One region of the Micromonospora sp. NPDC050495 genome, then DNA from elsewhere that is predicted to be linked to it. Evidence: riboswitches for the same ligand, from Rfam matches in the RefSeq annotation. Region 1 holds a riboswitch; each other region holds the start of a gene.
What was found. A riboswitch is a leader RNA that binds a small molecule or an ion and turns the genes downstream of it on or off. The one in region 1 is predicted to bind S-adenosylmethionine.

Region 1 (5,344 bases):
TGCTCGCGTATGTCGTCGGCAAGCCGCTCGCCGTGATCGGCACCTCGGCCGGGCTCACCTGGGTCTCACGCGGTCGCATCCGTCCGGCCGTGGGCTGGGCGGGCGTGCTCGGAAGCGGCACGATCGCCGGCGTCAGCTTCACCGTGTCGCTGCTGATCGCCGGCCTGGCCTTCACCGGCGACCACCTGGCCGAGGCCAAGGTCGGGGTGCTCAGCGCCGCGATCGTGTCCTCGGCGCTGACCTGGACCGCGTTCCGGGTCACCCACATGTTGCCCAAGGACACGCGCATCCGGGCGCTGTTCGGCGACATGACGGAGCTGACCGACCTCATCCCCGACGTTGACGAGCAGCGGGACCACGTCCGCGGCCCGGCCGACGCGTCGGTGACGCTGGTGCAGTACGGCGACTTCCAGTGCCCGTACTGCGGGAGGGCCGAGCCGGCCGTCCGACAGCTGCTGGGCCACGCCGACCTGCGTTTCGTGTGGCGCCACCTGCCGCTGCCAGACGTGCACCCGCACGCCCAGCTCGCCGCGGAGGCCGCCGAAGCGGCGGCCGCCCAGGGCAAGTTCTGGCAGATGCACGACCTGCTGCTCGACCACCAGGACAAGCTGAGCCTCACCGATCTGCTCGGATACGCCGGCGACCTCGGCCTGGATCAGAAGCGCTTCCACGACGAGCTCACGAGCCACGCCCACGCCGCTCGCATCGACCGCGACATCGACTCGGCCGACCACAGCGCAGTGTCCGGCACCCCGACCTTCTTCATCAACGGCCGCCGCCACCACGGCGCCTACGACATCGCGACCCTGACCACCGCCATTCGTACGGCCCGCGCCCGGGCCCGCCTCGGCCGCGCTGGGCCGGCGACCGGTGACCAGGCGCGTCCCGTCGACGTGACGGCACGCCGGTAGGCCGTCAGGTCGCGCCGTGCGACCTCCTGCCGGGACGGGACGCGACCGGAGCGTCACGAGGATCCGGGACCTCGTCGAGGCGTGCGCGGAAGCGCCGGCGCGTTGGCGCGTTCGGCGGATCGGCCGAGGTCACCGGCCTTCGGCGAGCCGGGTGTGCAGGCGGGTCCGGCAGGCCGGCCATTCCGAGGCGAGGATGGAGTACATCGCGGAGTCCCGGAGCAGGCCCTCCTCACCCGGCGCCCAGGACCGCGACCAGCAGCGCAGCACGCCCTCGAACTGCGCGCCCACCCCCTCGATCGCCGCGCGGGAGCGCGCGTTGCGCGCGTCGGTCTTGAGGTCGACGCGGGCCACCCGCCACTGCTCGAACGCGTGGGCGAACAGCAGGAACTTGGCCTCGGTGTTCAGCCCGCTGCCCTGGGCCGAAGCGGCCAGCCAGGTGAAACCGACCTCGACCGCGCACAACTCGTCGCGGTCCGGCCACAGCCGCGGATCCCAGTAGGCGGTCGCCCCAACGGCGCGTCCGGACGCCTTGGCCACCTGCGCGTACGGCAGCAAACTCCCGGCCGCGGCCCGGGCCAGCTGAGCATCGATGTAGTCGCTCACCTCGCCCGCGGTGGGCACCCACGTGAAGCGGTACGAGGTCCGGTCCTCCTCGGCCGCTCTGGCCAGGTCCGCGGCGTGCCGGTGCTCCAGCGGCTCCAGCCGGACACGTTCACCGTCGAGCAGCGGCGCGGTCAGTCTCGTGGGGAATGGCAGGGGAGTGCTCCGTCCGCGACTTGCCTGGCACACCCTGTGCCGGGCCGGGTCCTCACCCGGAGCACCCCACCCGCGTAGGAGGGTTGCCGGCCAGCAAGCCGGGGCTTCGCGCTGGCACTCATGACCTGGCGTCACGGTAGCGACGGTGTTGGGGCCGACGCAATCCACATTTCCACGCCTGACAGGTGCGCGAGCGCCGCTGCCGGCCGGTCGGGTTCGGACGCCGGACCCGTGACCCCGGCGAGGTCCGCGCCTTCCTCGACCGGACCGTCGCGAACCTGCCCGCCGCGCGGCGCCTGGCCCGGGTGGTCGGCCGCTGGGGCTCGTCCTGGCGCAGACCGGAGGTCTTGCGGAGCAGTTCGTATACAACATACGCTCCCCGAATCGCCCACTCGAGGAGCTCCCAATGACGAACCTCAGTGACCCGAGCCTGCGAAGGCTCTCCCCATTACGGGCAGCTGTGGCGGCGCTCGCCGTCGCCTGCACCGTCGTAGCGTGCTCGCCGGTGTCGAACGACGAGGGCGGCGCCAAGTCCGGTGAGGACCAGGCGGCAGGACAGGACAACTTCGGTACGCCGGCCGACCCGGCCGCCGTGAAGAAGGGCGGCAAGCTGGTCATCGCCCTCTCCGCGGAGCCCGACGCGCTGGACCCGACGCTGTCGCGCAGCCTCTACTCGCGCTACGTCTTCCAGGCCATCTGCCAGAAGCTCTACGACGTCAACGAGCAGGCCCAGGTCGTACCGCAGCTGGCCACCGCCCTGCCGAGCACCAGCAGCGACGGCAGGACGGTCACCATCCCGCTGCGCCAGGGCGCGCGGTTCGCGGACGGGACGCCGTTCGACTCCGCCGCGGTCAAGGCCACCCTGCAACGGCACCTGACCAACGCCCGCTCCGCGCGCAAGAGCGAACTCGGTCCCATCGAAACCGTCGACGCGCCCGACGCCAACACCGTCGTGATCCACCTGAAGCAGCCGTTCGCGCCGCTGGTCGGGGCGCTGGCGGACCGGGCCGGCATGATCATGAGCCCGAAGGCGCTGCAGAGCCTCGGCGACAACTTCGCCAACGCGCCGGTCTGCGTCGGCCCGTTCAAGTTCGCCAAGCGGGTGCCGCAGAACTCCATCGACGTGGTCCGCGACCCGAACTTCTACGACGCCAGCAAGGTCAACTTCGACGCCATCTCCTGGCACATCCTCAGCGACGCGAGCATCCGGGCGGCCAACCTGCGCTCCGGCGACGCGCAGGTCGCCGACAGCATCTCCACCCAGGACTACGCCGCGTTGCGCGGCGACTCCTCGCTCACCGTGCTCCAGTCCCAGTCGCTGGGCTACCAGGGGCTCACCTTCAACATCGGCAACGTCGACGGCGTCGGCACCCCGCCGAAGCCGATCAACCGGCCGATCGCGCAGAACGCCAAGGTCCGGCAGGCCTTCGAGTACGCCCTCGACCGCAAGGCGCTGGTCCAGGCCGTCTTCAACGGACTCTTCGCCCCCGCCTGCTCACCGATCTCGCCGGCCAGCCCGTTCTCGTCCGAGCAGGCGCAGACGTGCGTCCCGCACGATCCCGCCAAGGCCAAGCAGTTGCTGTCCGAGGCCGGCGTGCAGACGCCGTACCCGGTGGCCATGCTCATCTCGAACACGCCCGACTCGCTGCGCCTCGCGCAGGCGTTGCAGGCCATGGTCAAGGACGGCGGGTTCGACCTGAAGATCAACCCGGTGGAGTACTCCTCGCTCCTCGACGAGCAGGACCGCGGCAACTTCGAGCTGCTGCAACTGGGCTGGAGCGGGCGGATCGACCCGGACGCCAACATCACCAACTTCGTCGGCACCGGCGGCAGCCAGAACGTCTCCGGCTACAGCAACCCGCAGCTCGACACCGCGCTCACCCAGGCCCGGCAGTCCAACGACATCGAGGAGCGCAAGAAGCTCTACGGGCAGGCGGTGGCGATCCTCCAGCAGGACGACGCGCTGATCTACCTCTACCGGCAGCGGAACCTGACCGCCGTCTCGCAGAAGATCCAAGGCCTGCAGGTCTTCCCGGACGGCGTGATCCGGGCGGCCTTCGCCGGGTTCACCAAGTAGGTCATGTCGTGGCTCGCTATCTGCTCACCCGTGCCTGGCACTCGGCGTTGACGCTGCTGCTGTCGACGGTCGTGGTGTTCCTCGGGGTGCGGGCGCTGCCCGGGGACCCGGCCCTCGCCCTCGCCGGCGAGGACCGGTCCCCGGAGGCGCTGGAGGCCATCCGGCACCACTACGGGCTCGACCAGCCGCTGCCGATCCAGTTCGGGCAGTACGTGGCGCGCGTCGTGCAGGGCGACTTCGGGGTGTCGATCCGGACCGGGATACCGGTCTCCTCGATGCTCGGCACCGCCCTGCCCGTCACCGTCGAACTGTCCCTGCTGGCGATCGTCCTCGCCGCCGCGCTCGGCGTCGGGGCCGGGGTGCTCGCGGCGGTCCGCCGCGGGCGCCCCGCCGAGTGGCTGGCCAACGGGCTGGCCCTGATCGGCCTGTCGGTGCCGCACTTCTGGCTCGGACTGCTGGCGATCCTCTACCTCTCCGTGGCGGCCGGGCTCTTCCCGGCCTCCGGCTTCGTGCCCCTGCTCCAGGACCCGGTGGACAACCTGCACCACATCGTCCTGCCGGCCGTCATTCTCGGCACCGGCCTCGCCGCCATCATCATGCGGCAGACCCGGTCGGCGATGCTGGAGGCGCTCTCCTCCGACCACGTCCGGACGGCGAAGGCGAAGGGTCTGCGGCCCCGGGCCGTCATCACCCGGCACGCCCTGCGCAACAGCCTGATCGTGGTGGTGACGATCGTCGGCCTGCAACTCGGTGGCCTGATCTCCGGCGCCGTCGTCACCGAGCAGATCTTCGGGCTGCCCGGCTTCGGCAAGATGACCATCGACGCGGTGTTCCAGCGGGACTACCCGGTGATCCAGGCGGTCGTCCTGCTCACCGCCACCGCGTACATCGTGATCAATTTCCTGGTGGACCTGCTCTACTCGGTCATCGATCCGCGCATCCGGGTGACGGGGGAGCCGGCATGACCGTCCTCAGCGTACCGATGGCGGACGCCGCTCCCGCCGGCATCAGCCGGCGCGCCCGGGTCCTGCGGCGACTGCGCCGCAACCCGCTCGCCGTGGTGAGCTTCGTGGTGCTCGCGCTCGCGGCCGTCGTCGCCCTGCTCTCGCCGTGGATCGCGCCGCACGAGGTCCAGCAGACCGATTTCGCCCACACGTTCTCCCCGCCGGGCACCCCCGGGCACCTGCTGGGCACCGACGACCTGGGCCGGGACGTACTGTCCCGGATCATGCTGGGCGCACGCGCCTCGCTGCAGGTGGCGTTCCTGGCGGTGGCCACCTCGCTGGTCATCGGGGTGCCGCTCGGCCTGGCCGCCGGCTACTTCCGGTCCTGGGACGCGGTGATCTCGCGCTTCACCGACCTGCTGCTCGCCTTCCCGTTCCTGATCATGGCGGTGGGGTTGGCGGCCATCCGCGGCGCCAGCCTCACCAACGCGGCCGTGGCCGTCGGGATCGCCCAGATCCCCGGCGTGATCCGGGTGGTCCGCTCGGACACCCTGCGGCTCAAGTCGCTCGACTTCGTCGCCGCGGCCGTGGTGGACGGGGCCAGCGACCTGTGGGTGCTCGCCCGGCACATCCTGCCGAACGCGACGTCGGTGATC
Region 2 (5,344 bases), on a different contig from region 1:
GGCCGCGCTGCTGCTCGCCGCCGGCACCGCCACGCTGGCCGGCCGCTACCGGCGGGCCAGCCGGCGCCGGGCGGCCGAGGAACTGGTCCGGAGCGAGTTCCCGGAGGCGGAGCGGGCCGCGCCGGAGCGGGTGCGTGCGGTCCGGGACCGGATCGTCCGGGCGCGGCTGGCGGACCGGCTCGCCCCGCTGCTCCTGACGGCGTACGCGCTGCTGGCCGCGCTGAGTCTGGGCGCCGCCGGGCTGTCGCTGCTGCATCACGGGCCGGAGGACGTGGCGCACTGGCTGGGCGGGATGCCGCTGGCCCGTCCGGTGATCTTCGCGACCGACCTGGGGAGCCTGTTGATCGGGCTGTTCGCGGTGGTGCTGTTCGGCACCGGGCTGTTCGCGTACCGGTCGCGCGCGATGCGGGTCGTCGGCGTGCTCTGGGAGCTGGCCACCTTCTGGCCGCGCGCCGGGCACCCGCTGGCCGCCCCGTGCTACGCCGAGCGCGCGGTGCCGGACCTCACCCGGCGGATCGCGCACCTCACCGCCGGCGGGAACGCGGTCGTGCTCTCCGGGCAGAGCCACGGCAGCGTGCTGGCCGCGGCGGCGGTCCTCCAGTTGCCGGCGGCCTGCCGGGCCCGGGTGGCGCTGTTGACCTACGGCACCCCGCTCGGCCGGCTCTACAGCCGGGTCTTTCCGGCGTACCTCGGGCCCGCGGTGCTCCGTGAGCTCGGTGACCGGGTGGACTGGCGGTGGATCAACCTGTGGCGGCGTACCGATCCGGTCGGCGGCCCGGTCTTCCCGCCGGAGCTGCCCCGCGACGATCCGGCCGCCGGGGTGGACCGCCGGGTCCGCGACCCGAAGGCGCTGGTCATCCCGGCGGGCGACACGGTGCCGCCGGCGATCGGCCGGCACCGCTTCCAGCCGGACGAGGACCTGCACCGCGCGGTGTGCGACCTGGCCGGCCGGCTGCCGCCACCTGGGGCCGGGCCGACCGGCTGAGGGCCACGGACAGCGACAGGGCCGGCGGAGTTCCGCCGGCCCTGTCGCGAGGTTGGTCGGGAGGGACGTCCGCACAACGCCTCTGGCGTTGGGTCGCAAGAACTTGAAAAGTCTCCGGCGGATGCCCTCCCGCACCGAGCATCTTGCGCCGTCCGGTTCCTGCCGTCAAGTCCTTGAGGGTGGTTTTCTGGCACTCACCGGATACCGCCGGTTACCCACCGCTCTCTCCCGATCCTCCGCTCGGGCCGGTTGCCCTCGGCCGGACAGCCGAGCGAACGGTGCGGAGCCCGGCCCACAACAGGACGGCACCGCCGCCGATCAGCACCGGTTCGAGCGCGAAGCCGGTGGCCAGCCCGCGCCGGTCCGCCAGGGCGCCGAGCAGGCCGAGGGTGAGCGCGAGCGAGAGCGGGTAGAGGTTCGCGATGCCCAACCCGGCCAGGAACAGCGCCCCGACGGCGAGAGCCGCCGCGCCCGCCGGGCTGACCACCCTGGCGCAGTCGCTACGGGACCAGGGCGCCCGTTGCGCCCGGTGGCCCTCGGCCTGACCAGCCCGGCTCCGGATCACCGCTGGCACGTCGTGGTGCGCGACACCACCCGAACCACCGGTTGAGCGACCCCTAGGCGAGCAGGCCGGCGTCGCGGGCGGCCCGCAGCGAGGGCTTGATGCGGTGGGTGGGGCCGACCTGCGGGGCGACCGCGTCGATGGTCTTCAGACCCTCGCCGGTGTTGAAGACCACCGTCTCGGCGGCCGGGTCGAGCCGACCGGACTCCACCAGCTTGCGCAGCACCGCGACGGTGACCCCGCCGGCGGTCTCGGCGAACACCCCGGTGGTGCGGGCCAGCAGCCGGATGCCGGCGCGGATCTCGTCGTCGTCGGCGTACTCCATCCAGCCGCCGCTGCGACGGACCGCCTCCAGCGCGTAGAGGCCCGCCGCCGGGTCGCCGATGTTCAGCGACTTGGCGATGCCGGTGGGCTTGACCGGGGTGATCGTGTCGGTGCCGGCGTGCAGCGCGGTGGCGATCGGGTTGCAGCCGGCCGACTGCGCGCCGAACACCTTCCAGCCGCCGGCCGGCGCCTCGACCAGGCCGATCTCGACCAGCTCGGCGAACGCCTTGTCGATCTTCGTGAGCAGCTCGCCGCTGGCCATCGGGATGACCACCTGGGCCGGGATCCGCCAACCGAGCTGCTCGGCCACCTCGTAGCCGAGGGTCTTGGAGCCCTCGGCGTAGAACGGCCGGACGTTGACGTTGACGAACGCGGTGTCCTCGAACTCGTCGGTCTCCACCAGCTCGCCGCAGAGCCGGTTCACGTCGTCGTACGAGCCGTCGATGGCGACCAGGTCGCCGCCGTAGACGGCGGTGGTGACCACCTTGCCCGACTCCAGGTCGCTGGGGATGAAGACCACCGACGGCGCGCCGGCCCGGGCCGCGTGGGCGGCCACCGAGTTGGCCAGGTTGCCGGTCGAGGCGCAGGCGTACCGGGTGAAGCCGAGCGCCCGGGCGGCGGTCAGCGCCACCGAGACGACCCGGTCCTTGAACGAGTGGGTGGGGTTGGCGCTGTCGTCCTTGACCCAGAGCGGGGCGGTGATGCCCAGCTCGGCGGCGAGGTTCGGGGCGGACACCAGCGGGGTCAGTCCCGGGTCCAGGGTCACCCGGGTGGCCGGGTCCTGGCCGGCCGGGAGCAGGGCGGCGTACCGCCAGAGGTTCTTCGGGCCGGCCTCGATCTGCTCGCGGGTGACGGCGGCCAGCGCGGCGGCGTCGTAGTCGACCTCCAGCGGGCCGAAACACTCGTAGCAGGCGTGCTGCGCGGCCAGCGGGTAGCGCGCGGAACAGGCGCGACAGACCAGGGCGCGGGCCGGGCTGAGGGTGGTGTCGATGCCGGAGACGGCGGGAAGCGTCGACGTCATGTCGAGAAGGTCCTCTCATCTTTCCCCGCATCGCCGGATGCGGCGGGGACGGAATTGGCACCTGCCCGCGGTCGCTCGTCGTCGAGCGCGCGGGTGGTTGCCGGGGCGTCATCGGGCCGTATCCCTCAGCCCCTCTGGATGAGGTATGCAGTTGTGCCGTCGAGTCTATGCGCCGCCGGAGGCCGCGCCACCTGGGGATCCCACGGTGTGGGCCGGCTCAGCGCCCGAACACCGCGACCGGCTCCACCACGGCCGGCCGGTCGACCACGGCGTCCGGCGCCGGGGTCGCCGCGGCGCGGGTACGGGTGGCGAGGTTCGCGGCCACCAGGGCGGCGATGGTCAGCCCGGCGCCGACCAGCTCCACCGGGACCGGCCGGTAGCCACGCAGGATCTGCACCGCGAACGTGGCCACCGGCACCAGGTTCATGAAGAGCGCGGCGTTGGCCGGGCCGAGCCGTCGTACGCCGGTGTTCCAGGCCAGCACCGCGAGGACGGCGCCGACGAGCACCGCGTACCCGAGCTGGGGAGCGACCGCGACGAGGTCGGCGGCGGCCGGCGCGTGCTGGAGCCCGGCGAGGTCGGCGACGGTGCTGGCGGCGAGCATGGCGAGCATGCCGGCGACGGCGGTGAGCGTGGTGTACCGCAGCGCGGACCACTCGGGGAACCGGCTCGCGCCGTGGGTGTAGAACGCCCAGCCGAGCACCGCGCCGATCATGAGCAGCCCGCCCAGGCCGAACTGTCCCAGCCCGTCCAGCCGACCCCGGGTGATCACCAGGCCGACGCCGACCAGGGCGACCAGCGAGAGGCCGAGCAGCGCCGGCCGGGGCCGTACGCCGTCGCGCGCCCAGCGGACCAGCTGGGTGACCAGCGGCACGGTGGCCGCGAAGAGCGCGATCTGCTGCGGGGTGGCGTGGCCGAGGGCGAGGTTCATCAGCGTGTTGAAGCCGGCGAAGCCGAGCGCGCCGAGCAGCGCCACCTCGACTCCGCGTCGCTGGGTGGCCAGGGCGGCGACCCCCTCGCGCGCCAGCAGCAGGGCGAGCAGCACGGCGGTGGCCAGCACGTACCGGGCGGTGGTCAGGTTGAGCGCGTCCACCCGGGTGAGCGCGCTGGCCAGCACGGGGAACATGACTCCCCAGCTGATTACGGCGAAGATCGGCAGGGTGGCGTGACGGGAACGCATCGCAGCTCCTATGTTCGAGTACCGTCGAACCAACGGCCCGACTCTAGGAGCTTGTTTGACGATTGTCGAACATAGGTTACCCTGGTCACATGGAGCTGCACGAACCCGAGCTGCGGGACGTACCGGTGACCGCCGTGCTGGCGGCGCTGGCCGACGACGTCCGGCTGCAGATCGTCCGGGCCCTCGCCGAGGGCGGGGAACACGCCTGCGGCACCTTCGAGTTCGGCGTCTCCAAGGCGACCCGCAGCCATCACCTCAAGGTGCTGCGCGAGGCCGGCCTGACCCGGACCCGGCTCGCCGGCACCAGCCGGTTCGTGCGCCTGCGCCGCGAGGAACTGGACCGCCACTACCCGGGCCTGCTCGACGCGGTCCTCGCCGGGCCCGGCCGGGCGGCCTGATCACCCGATGCGGAGCACGGCGCGCCTGATCGGCGCCCTCACCGGCGTGACGCTGCTGGCCGCCTGCGCCCCGACGCAGGGGCCGGCCGGGAGGCCGCCCGACCGGCTGCCCACGGCGCCGGCGGGTGTCGACCCGCTGGCCACCACACCGCCGCGGCCGGGCGCCCCCACGGCCGACCCGACGCCCGCCGCCGCCTGCTCGCCGGAGGGCATCCTGATCACCGAACTCGGGGTGAGCGCCGCGATGGGGCTCCGGGCGATGGGCCTGGAGCTGGTCAACTGCGGCGACCGGCCGTACGAGCTGAGCGGCTATCCGGCGGTCCGGCTCCGGGATGCCGACGGCGATCCGATCACGGTGCGGATCATCCCGGGCGCGGCCCCGATCACCGCCGGCTTCGACCACCCGCCCACCCGGATCGTGCTGGCCCCCGGCGAGCGGGCCGGCGCCGCGCTGATCTGGCGCAACCTGGTCACCGACCCGACGGTGGTGGCGGCCAACGGCACCGCGCTCGACGTCGCCCCGGTGGCCGGGCGGCCCGCGTACCCGGTTGCCCTGGACGGACCGATCGACCTGGGCAACACCGGCCGGCTGGGGGTCAGCGCGTGGGAGCGCAGGAAGCCGGGCCCGGCCACCGACGCGCCCACGCCGCCCGCCCCGGCGTCGCCCACGACCCCGCCGGTCAACCCGCTGGCGCACCAGAGCCCGGTACGGGAGCGCCCGTACCGGACTCTGGTGCGCTAGCTAGTGGGCGTTCAGACCGGGACCGAGGCCGGCGGGGCCGTGGCGGGCTCGGCCGGGGTGGCCCGGCGGCGGGCCAGCGCCGCGTCCAGCGCCCAGCTTCCCGGGCCGAGCACCGCGACCAGCAGGAACGAC
Region 3 (5,344 bases), on a different contig from region 1:
GTTGCCTCTAGACCCCTGCCCCCGGGGTGCCGTTTGCTCCGCCGCCCGGCGGGAAGCCCAGGCACCTCAGCGCCCTGGGGAGGGGATCATGCCGGTAGTCGTGAAGAAGATATTGAGCTGGGGATTCGTCGCGTTCCTGATCTACTTCATGGCGTTCCGGCCGGACGGGGCCGCCCAGTTGTTCAAGGGGATCGGGGCCGCCCTGGTCGCCATCTTCCAGGGCTTCGGCGACTTCCTCACCGGCCTGATGAGCTGACCCCGGTCCCGGGCGCGGCCCGGGCGGTCAGCCGCCCGGGGACCAGGGCGCGGCCGGGCGCGGGCCGTACCAGCCGGCCGGGCCGGGACCGACCGGGGGCGGCGGCGGGGCCAGCACCACCGGGATCGGCACCACCGGCTCGTCCGGCGCCTCGACCGCCCGCTGCGACCCGTCCGGGAAACGCAGGTGGTAGCGGTGCCCGTCCCACACCCCCAGCGGCGCCTGCGGGTCGCGGCCCACGAAGAACGACCGGTACGCCCCGATCGCGTCCAGCAACTCCCGCTCCTCCCGCGCTGTCCGGTCCCGCTCGGCCGGCTTGCGGTCCAGCCCTCGGCGCATCCCGTCGCGCAGCAGCGCCAGCCGGGTGGCGGCGAACTGGTATCCGCGCATCGCCTTCACCCCACCGTCGCCGGCCACCCGCCGGGCCCAGGTCCGGGCCGCGTGCCGCCGGCCGAGGCTGCCCAGGGCGGCCACCTCGGGCGGGGTGAGCCAACCGGCCCGGACGTAGTCCGGCAGGGTCCGCTCGGTGAGCCGCCCCTCCCAGGCCCGCAGCCAGACGGCCAGGCCGACCATGCCGAAGAAGATCGGCACCATCACGCCGATGTAGCCGTACAGGACGATCACCGGCTGCCCGGTGGCCACGGCCAGCGAGGGCAGCAGGTTCCAGGTGCCGTGCAGCATCATCGCCAGCAGCAGGCCGGCGATCGGGGCGAGCAGCCGGACCCGCCGGTCGGCGCTGCGGGCGGCGACGCCCAGCCCCACGCCGGTCATCGAGGTGAACAGCGGGTGGGCGAAGCCGAACAGCAGGATCCGGACGATGAAGATGGCGATGACCTGCTGCGCCCCGGTGGCCGGCCCGTACTCCTCGACACCGGTGCGGTAGCCGTAGCCACCCAGGTAGAGGATGTTCTCCACCATGGCGAAGCCGACCGCGGAGAGCCCGCAGTAGACCAGGCCGTCGGTGATCCCGGAGAACTCGCGCCGCCGGAAGATCAACAGCAGGATCGGCCCGGCCGCCTTCGTCAACTCCTCGATGAACGGCGCCACCAGCACGGCGGTCAGCGCGCTGGGCAGCCCCCAGTTCTGGAACAGCTTCGCGCCGGTCTCGTTGACCAGCAGCGAGATCGCGGTCGAGACGAACGCGCCCCAGGCGAAGCAGAAGATCAGATACTTCAGCGGCTCCGGCTCGTACCGGTCCAGCCAGAGGAAACAGGAGACCAGCACCGGCACCGGCAGGATGGCCGCGATCACGCCGACCAGCAGGGCCTCGGCGCCCAGGCTCTCGCCCAGGGTGAAGACCATGAACACGGCGCCGGCGGCGATCAGCAGCACCACGCCGGCGAGCGCCAGGAACCGCCGCCAGCCCACCCGGCGCAGGGGCATCCGGGGGGTCGCCGGCCCCGGCGGAGGGGCGGCGGGCGCGGTCGGCGGCGGCGGAAGGGCTCCGCCGGGCGGGGTGTCGGGCATGCCGTCAGCGTAGTTCCCCGGGCCCCTCTGGTCCGGCCGCATCGCGGCCGCTATGCTGCCGGGCAGGTCACGAGCGCCAGCGTCAAGCCCCGGCTTGCTGGCCGGCAACCCTCGTCGAGTTCGCGGTGGGGTGCCCCGGGTGATGACCGGGCCCAGCCCGAACGGCGTGCTGGGCAAGCGCGGACCCCGTCCCGGTACCATCCCCCGGGGTCCCCTGGACCCGGGAGGTTCGGCCGATGACCGTCACCCTCGTACCCTCGCTGCCCACCCTGCCGCCGCCGACCCGGCCGGACCCGCTCGGCGTGCTCGGCGTACCGGGGGAAATCAACCTGGACCACGCGGCCAGCGCACCCTGCGCGCGGGCCGCGGCCGACGCGGTGGCCGAGCTGCTGCCCTGGTACGCCAGCGTGCACCGGGGCGCCGGGGCGCTGTCCCGGCGCTGCACGCTGGCCTACGAGCGGGCCCGGCAGACGGTCGGCGACTTCCTCGGCGCCCGCCCCGACGATCACGTGATCTTCACCCGGCACACCACCGACGCGATCAACCTGCTGGCCCGGGCGCTGCCCGCCGGCACCACCGTGGTCACCTTCGCCGGCGAGCACCACGCCAACCTGCTGCCCTGGCCGCGCGGCTCGGTACGGCTGCCGGTGCCGGAGAGCCCTGGCGGGGCGGTACGCGCCCTCGACGCGGCCCTCGGCGAGCTGTCCCGGGACGCCCGGCCGGGGCTGCCGGTGCTGGTCGCGGTGACCGGCGCGAGCAACGTGACCGGGGAGCGCTGGCCGGTGGCCGAGCTGGCCCGGGTGGCCCGGCGGCACGGCGCCCGGATCCTGGTGGACGCCGCCCAGCTCGCCCCGCACGCCCCGGTCGACCTGGCCGCGCTGGACGTGGACTACCTGGCGCTCTCCGGGCACAAGCTGTACGCCCCGTTCGGGGCGGGCGTGCTCGTCGGCCGAAGCGACTGGCTGGACGCGGCCCCGCCGTACCTGGCCGGGGGCGGGGCCACCAGCCACGTCGGCGCGGGCACCCACGAGGTGCGCTGGGCCACCGGCCCGGCCCGGCACGAGGCGGGCACCCCGAACCTGCTCGGCGCGGTGGCCCTCGCGGCGGTCTGCGCGGCGCTCGCCGAGGCCGACCGGGACGCGCTGCACGCCCGGGAGCAGGCCCTGCTGGCCCGGCTGCGGGACGGCATCGCCGCCCTGCCGCACGTGCTGGAGCTGCGCACCTTCGCGCCGGACGCGCCCCGGGTGGGCATCGTCAGCTTCGTGGTCGCCGGCCGGGACTCCGCCGAGGTGGCCGCCCACCTGGCGACCGCGCACCGGATCGGGGTACGCGACGGCCTGTTCTGCGCCCACCCGCTGGCTCGCCGGCTGCTGACCGAGGCGGCCGCCCGCGCCGGCCGGACCGACCTGCCGCCCACCGCGCTGCGCGCCAGCCTGGGCCTCGGCACCACCCGCGCCGACGTGGACGCCCTGCTCACCGCCCTGGCCACGCTGGCCTGACCGGTCCCGGGAGGGGTGGGGTCAGCCGACCGGTGGGGCGGTGGGGGGTTTCGGGGCGGGGCTCTGCTCGGTGATCTCGCCGCTGCGCTGCTCCTTGTCGCCGAACGCCTGCCGGACCAGCCGGTTCGCCTCCTCCTGGTCGATCCCGGAGGCCACCAGCAGGTCGCTGGCCGTGGTGCGTACCTGGGCGATCACCACGCTGCCGGAGAACCCCACCCCCTCGGTGTACGCCCGGCCGGCCTCGCTGACCCCGCGGAGCGAGCGCTCCCGGGCCTGCTCGGGCTCCTCCCCGACGGCGAACTCGTGCCGCAGCAGGCGGACCGACTCGGCCAGGTGGGCGATGGCGTCGACCATCGGCTCGGGGATCGGCTCCTCGTCCTCGATGATGGTGACCGAGCGGCGGATCAGGGTGCCGCTGTTGCGCATCGCCCGGTCGATCGGGTCGGCCGCCTCCGCGTAGTGGGTCAGCTCGTTGCGCCGGTGCCAGCGGGCCGGGGAGATGGTGATGGTCTCCTTGGCGCCCTCGATCGCCTCGGAGAGCGCGGCCAGCTCCTCCTTGTTCTCCCGCAACCGGTGCAGCGCCTGCTGGGCCGCGTGCCGGTCCCGTCTTCGCAGCGCCTCGGCGCAGCTGTCGAGCTGCGACGCGAGCAGGTCCAACGCCGGCCGGGCGGCCCGGTTGATCACCCGGAGCGGGTTGAGTGGCAGCAGGATCGCGGTGACCACCAGTGCGATACCGCCGCCCAGGAACGCGTCGACGAAGCGGGGTATCTCCAGGTTCTGGGTGGACGGGCTGAGCGTGACGATCAGCACCGCGGTGGCCGCCGCCTGGATCACGATGGCCACGCTGGCCCCGGCGAAGATGGTCAGCAGGATCGCCGCGGTCACCACCAGCGCCAGCTGCCAGGCGCCGGTGCCGAGGAAATAGATCAGCAGGTCGCCCACGGCCACCCCGACCGCCACCCCGACGATCAGCTCCACGGTCCGGCGGAACCGCTGCCCGACGGAGGCCGCGAGGGTGCCGACCGCGGAGATCGGCGCGAACACCGGCTGCGGGTTGTGCAGCAGCCGGTGCGAGATCAGGTAGGCGAGGCCGGCGGCGAGGCCCGCCTGCACGGCCAGGCCGGCGGCCATCCGCACCCGGTGCAGCCGGTCGTGCAGGGTGGCCCGGCTCCGCTCCCGCAGCTGCTCCATCGCCTCGGTGACCCGGGGCCCGTCCACGTCGACCAGTCCTTCACGCAGCGGCGCACGCCGCAGAAACGGCGATCGTCGGTCCCCGGCCATGGGCGGGACTACCCGCCCGGTCAGGGCTGAATCCTGCCGGGGCGGCGGTGCGGCAGACTGCACCGGGTGGACGAGCTGATCGACCGGTGGCAGGCGGCGGCGTACGCGGCCGGGGCGGCCGACCCGGCGGGCGTGGCGCGGGCGGGGTCCCGGCTGGTGGCCGGCTGGCGGGAGCCGCACCGGCACTATCACGCCCTGCCCCATCTGCGGGCCGTGTTGGCCGTCGTCGACGGGTACGCCGGGTCAGCCCGCCGCCCCGAGCTGGTCCGGCTCGCGGCGTGGTGCCACGACGCCGTCTACGACCCCCGGGCCGGCGGCGACGCCAACGAGCGGGCCAGCGCGGAACTGGCCGGCGAGCTGCTCGCCGGCGCCGGGCTACCGGCCCCGGCGGTGACCGAGGTACGCCGGCTGGTGCTGCTGACCGCCGACCACACGGTCGCCGCTGACGACCCGGACGGCGCCCTGCTCTGCGACGCCGACCTGGCGATCCTGGCCGCCCCGCCGGACCGCTACGACCGGTACGCCGCCGCCGTCCGCCGCGAGTACGCCCACGTCCCCGAGCCCGCCTTCCGCGCCGGTCGCGGCCAGGTCCTCGCCCACCTGCTCGCCCTGCCCGCGCTCTACCGCCTGCCGGCCCTCCACGCCCGTTGGGAAGCCCCCGCCCGCGCCAACCTCACCCGCGAACTAACCACCCTCCCCCACCCATAACCCCTGGCCTCCCCCACCCTCTCGCTCCCCTCGCCCCGCCCCCTCGCCCCCGCCCCCGCCCCCACCCCTCGCCGATCTTGGACTTGTGGCACCGGAGGAAAGCCGCGAATCGCCTCAAACCGGGAACCACAAC

Region 2: linked by a shared signal. The riboswitch ahead of thrC (threonine synthase) and the one ahead of AB0I11_RS18390 (GNAT family protein) in region 1 are both predicted to bind S-adenosylmethionine.
Region 3: linked by a shared signal. The riboswitch ahead of AB0I11_RS25535 (aminotransferase class V-fold PLP-dependent enzyme) and the one ahead of AB0I11_RS18390 (GNAT family protein) in region 1 are both predicted to bind S-adenosylmethionine.

What each region holds. Positions count from the first base shown of each region.
Region 1 covers NZ_JBFAJK010000017.1:29,808-35,151, reverse strand. Annotated here, with positions in the region: gene nhaA (Na+/H+ antiporter NhaA) at 1-911, shown strand, start outside; gene AB0I11_RS18390 (GNAT family protein) at 1,041-1,700, opposite strand; SAM riboswitch class IV at 1,679-1,793, opposite strand; gene AB0I11_RS18385 (ABC transporter substrate-binding protein) at 2,173-3,744, shown strand; gene AB0I11_RS18380 (ABC transporter permease) at 3,753-4,709, shown strand; gene AB0I11_RS18375 (ABC transporter permease) at 4,706-5,344, shown strand, end outside.
Region 2 covers NZ_JBFAJK010000033.1:46,585-51,928, reverse strand. Annotated here, with positions in the region: gene AB0I11_RS25460 (hypothetical protein) at 1-985, shown strand, start outside; gene AB0I11_RS25455 (hypothetical protein) at 1,197-1,550, opposite strand; gene thrC (threonine synthase) at 1,603-2,892, opposite strand; SAM riboswitch class I at 2,905-3,037, opposite strand; gene AB0I11_RS25445 (DMT family transporter) at 3,110-4,072, opposite strand; gene AB0I11_RS25440 (metalloregulator ArsR/SmtB family transcription factor) at 4,162-4,470, shown strand; gene AB0I11_RS25435 (DUF4232 domain-containing protein) at 4,478-5,212, shown strand; gene AB0I11_RS25430 (DoxX family protein) at 5,224-5,344, opposite strand, start outside.
Region 3 covers NZ_JBFAJK010000033.1:67,299-72,642, reverse strand. Annotated here, with positions in the region: gene AB0I11_RS25545 (hypothetical protein) at 89-256, shown strand; gene AB0I11_RS25540 (PrsW family intramembrane metalloprotease) at 284-1,765, opposite strand; SAM riboswitch class IV at 1,789-1,909, shown strand; gene AB0I11_RS25535 (aminotransferase class V-fold PLP-dependent enzyme) at 1,960-3,222, shown strand; gene AB0I11_RS25530 (FUSC family protein) at 3,244-4,503, opposite strand; gene AB0I11_RS25525 (metal-dependent phosphohydrolase) at 4,570-5,211, shown strand; gene AB0I11_RS25520 (DUF4031 domain-containing protein) at 5,326-5,344, opposite strand, start outside.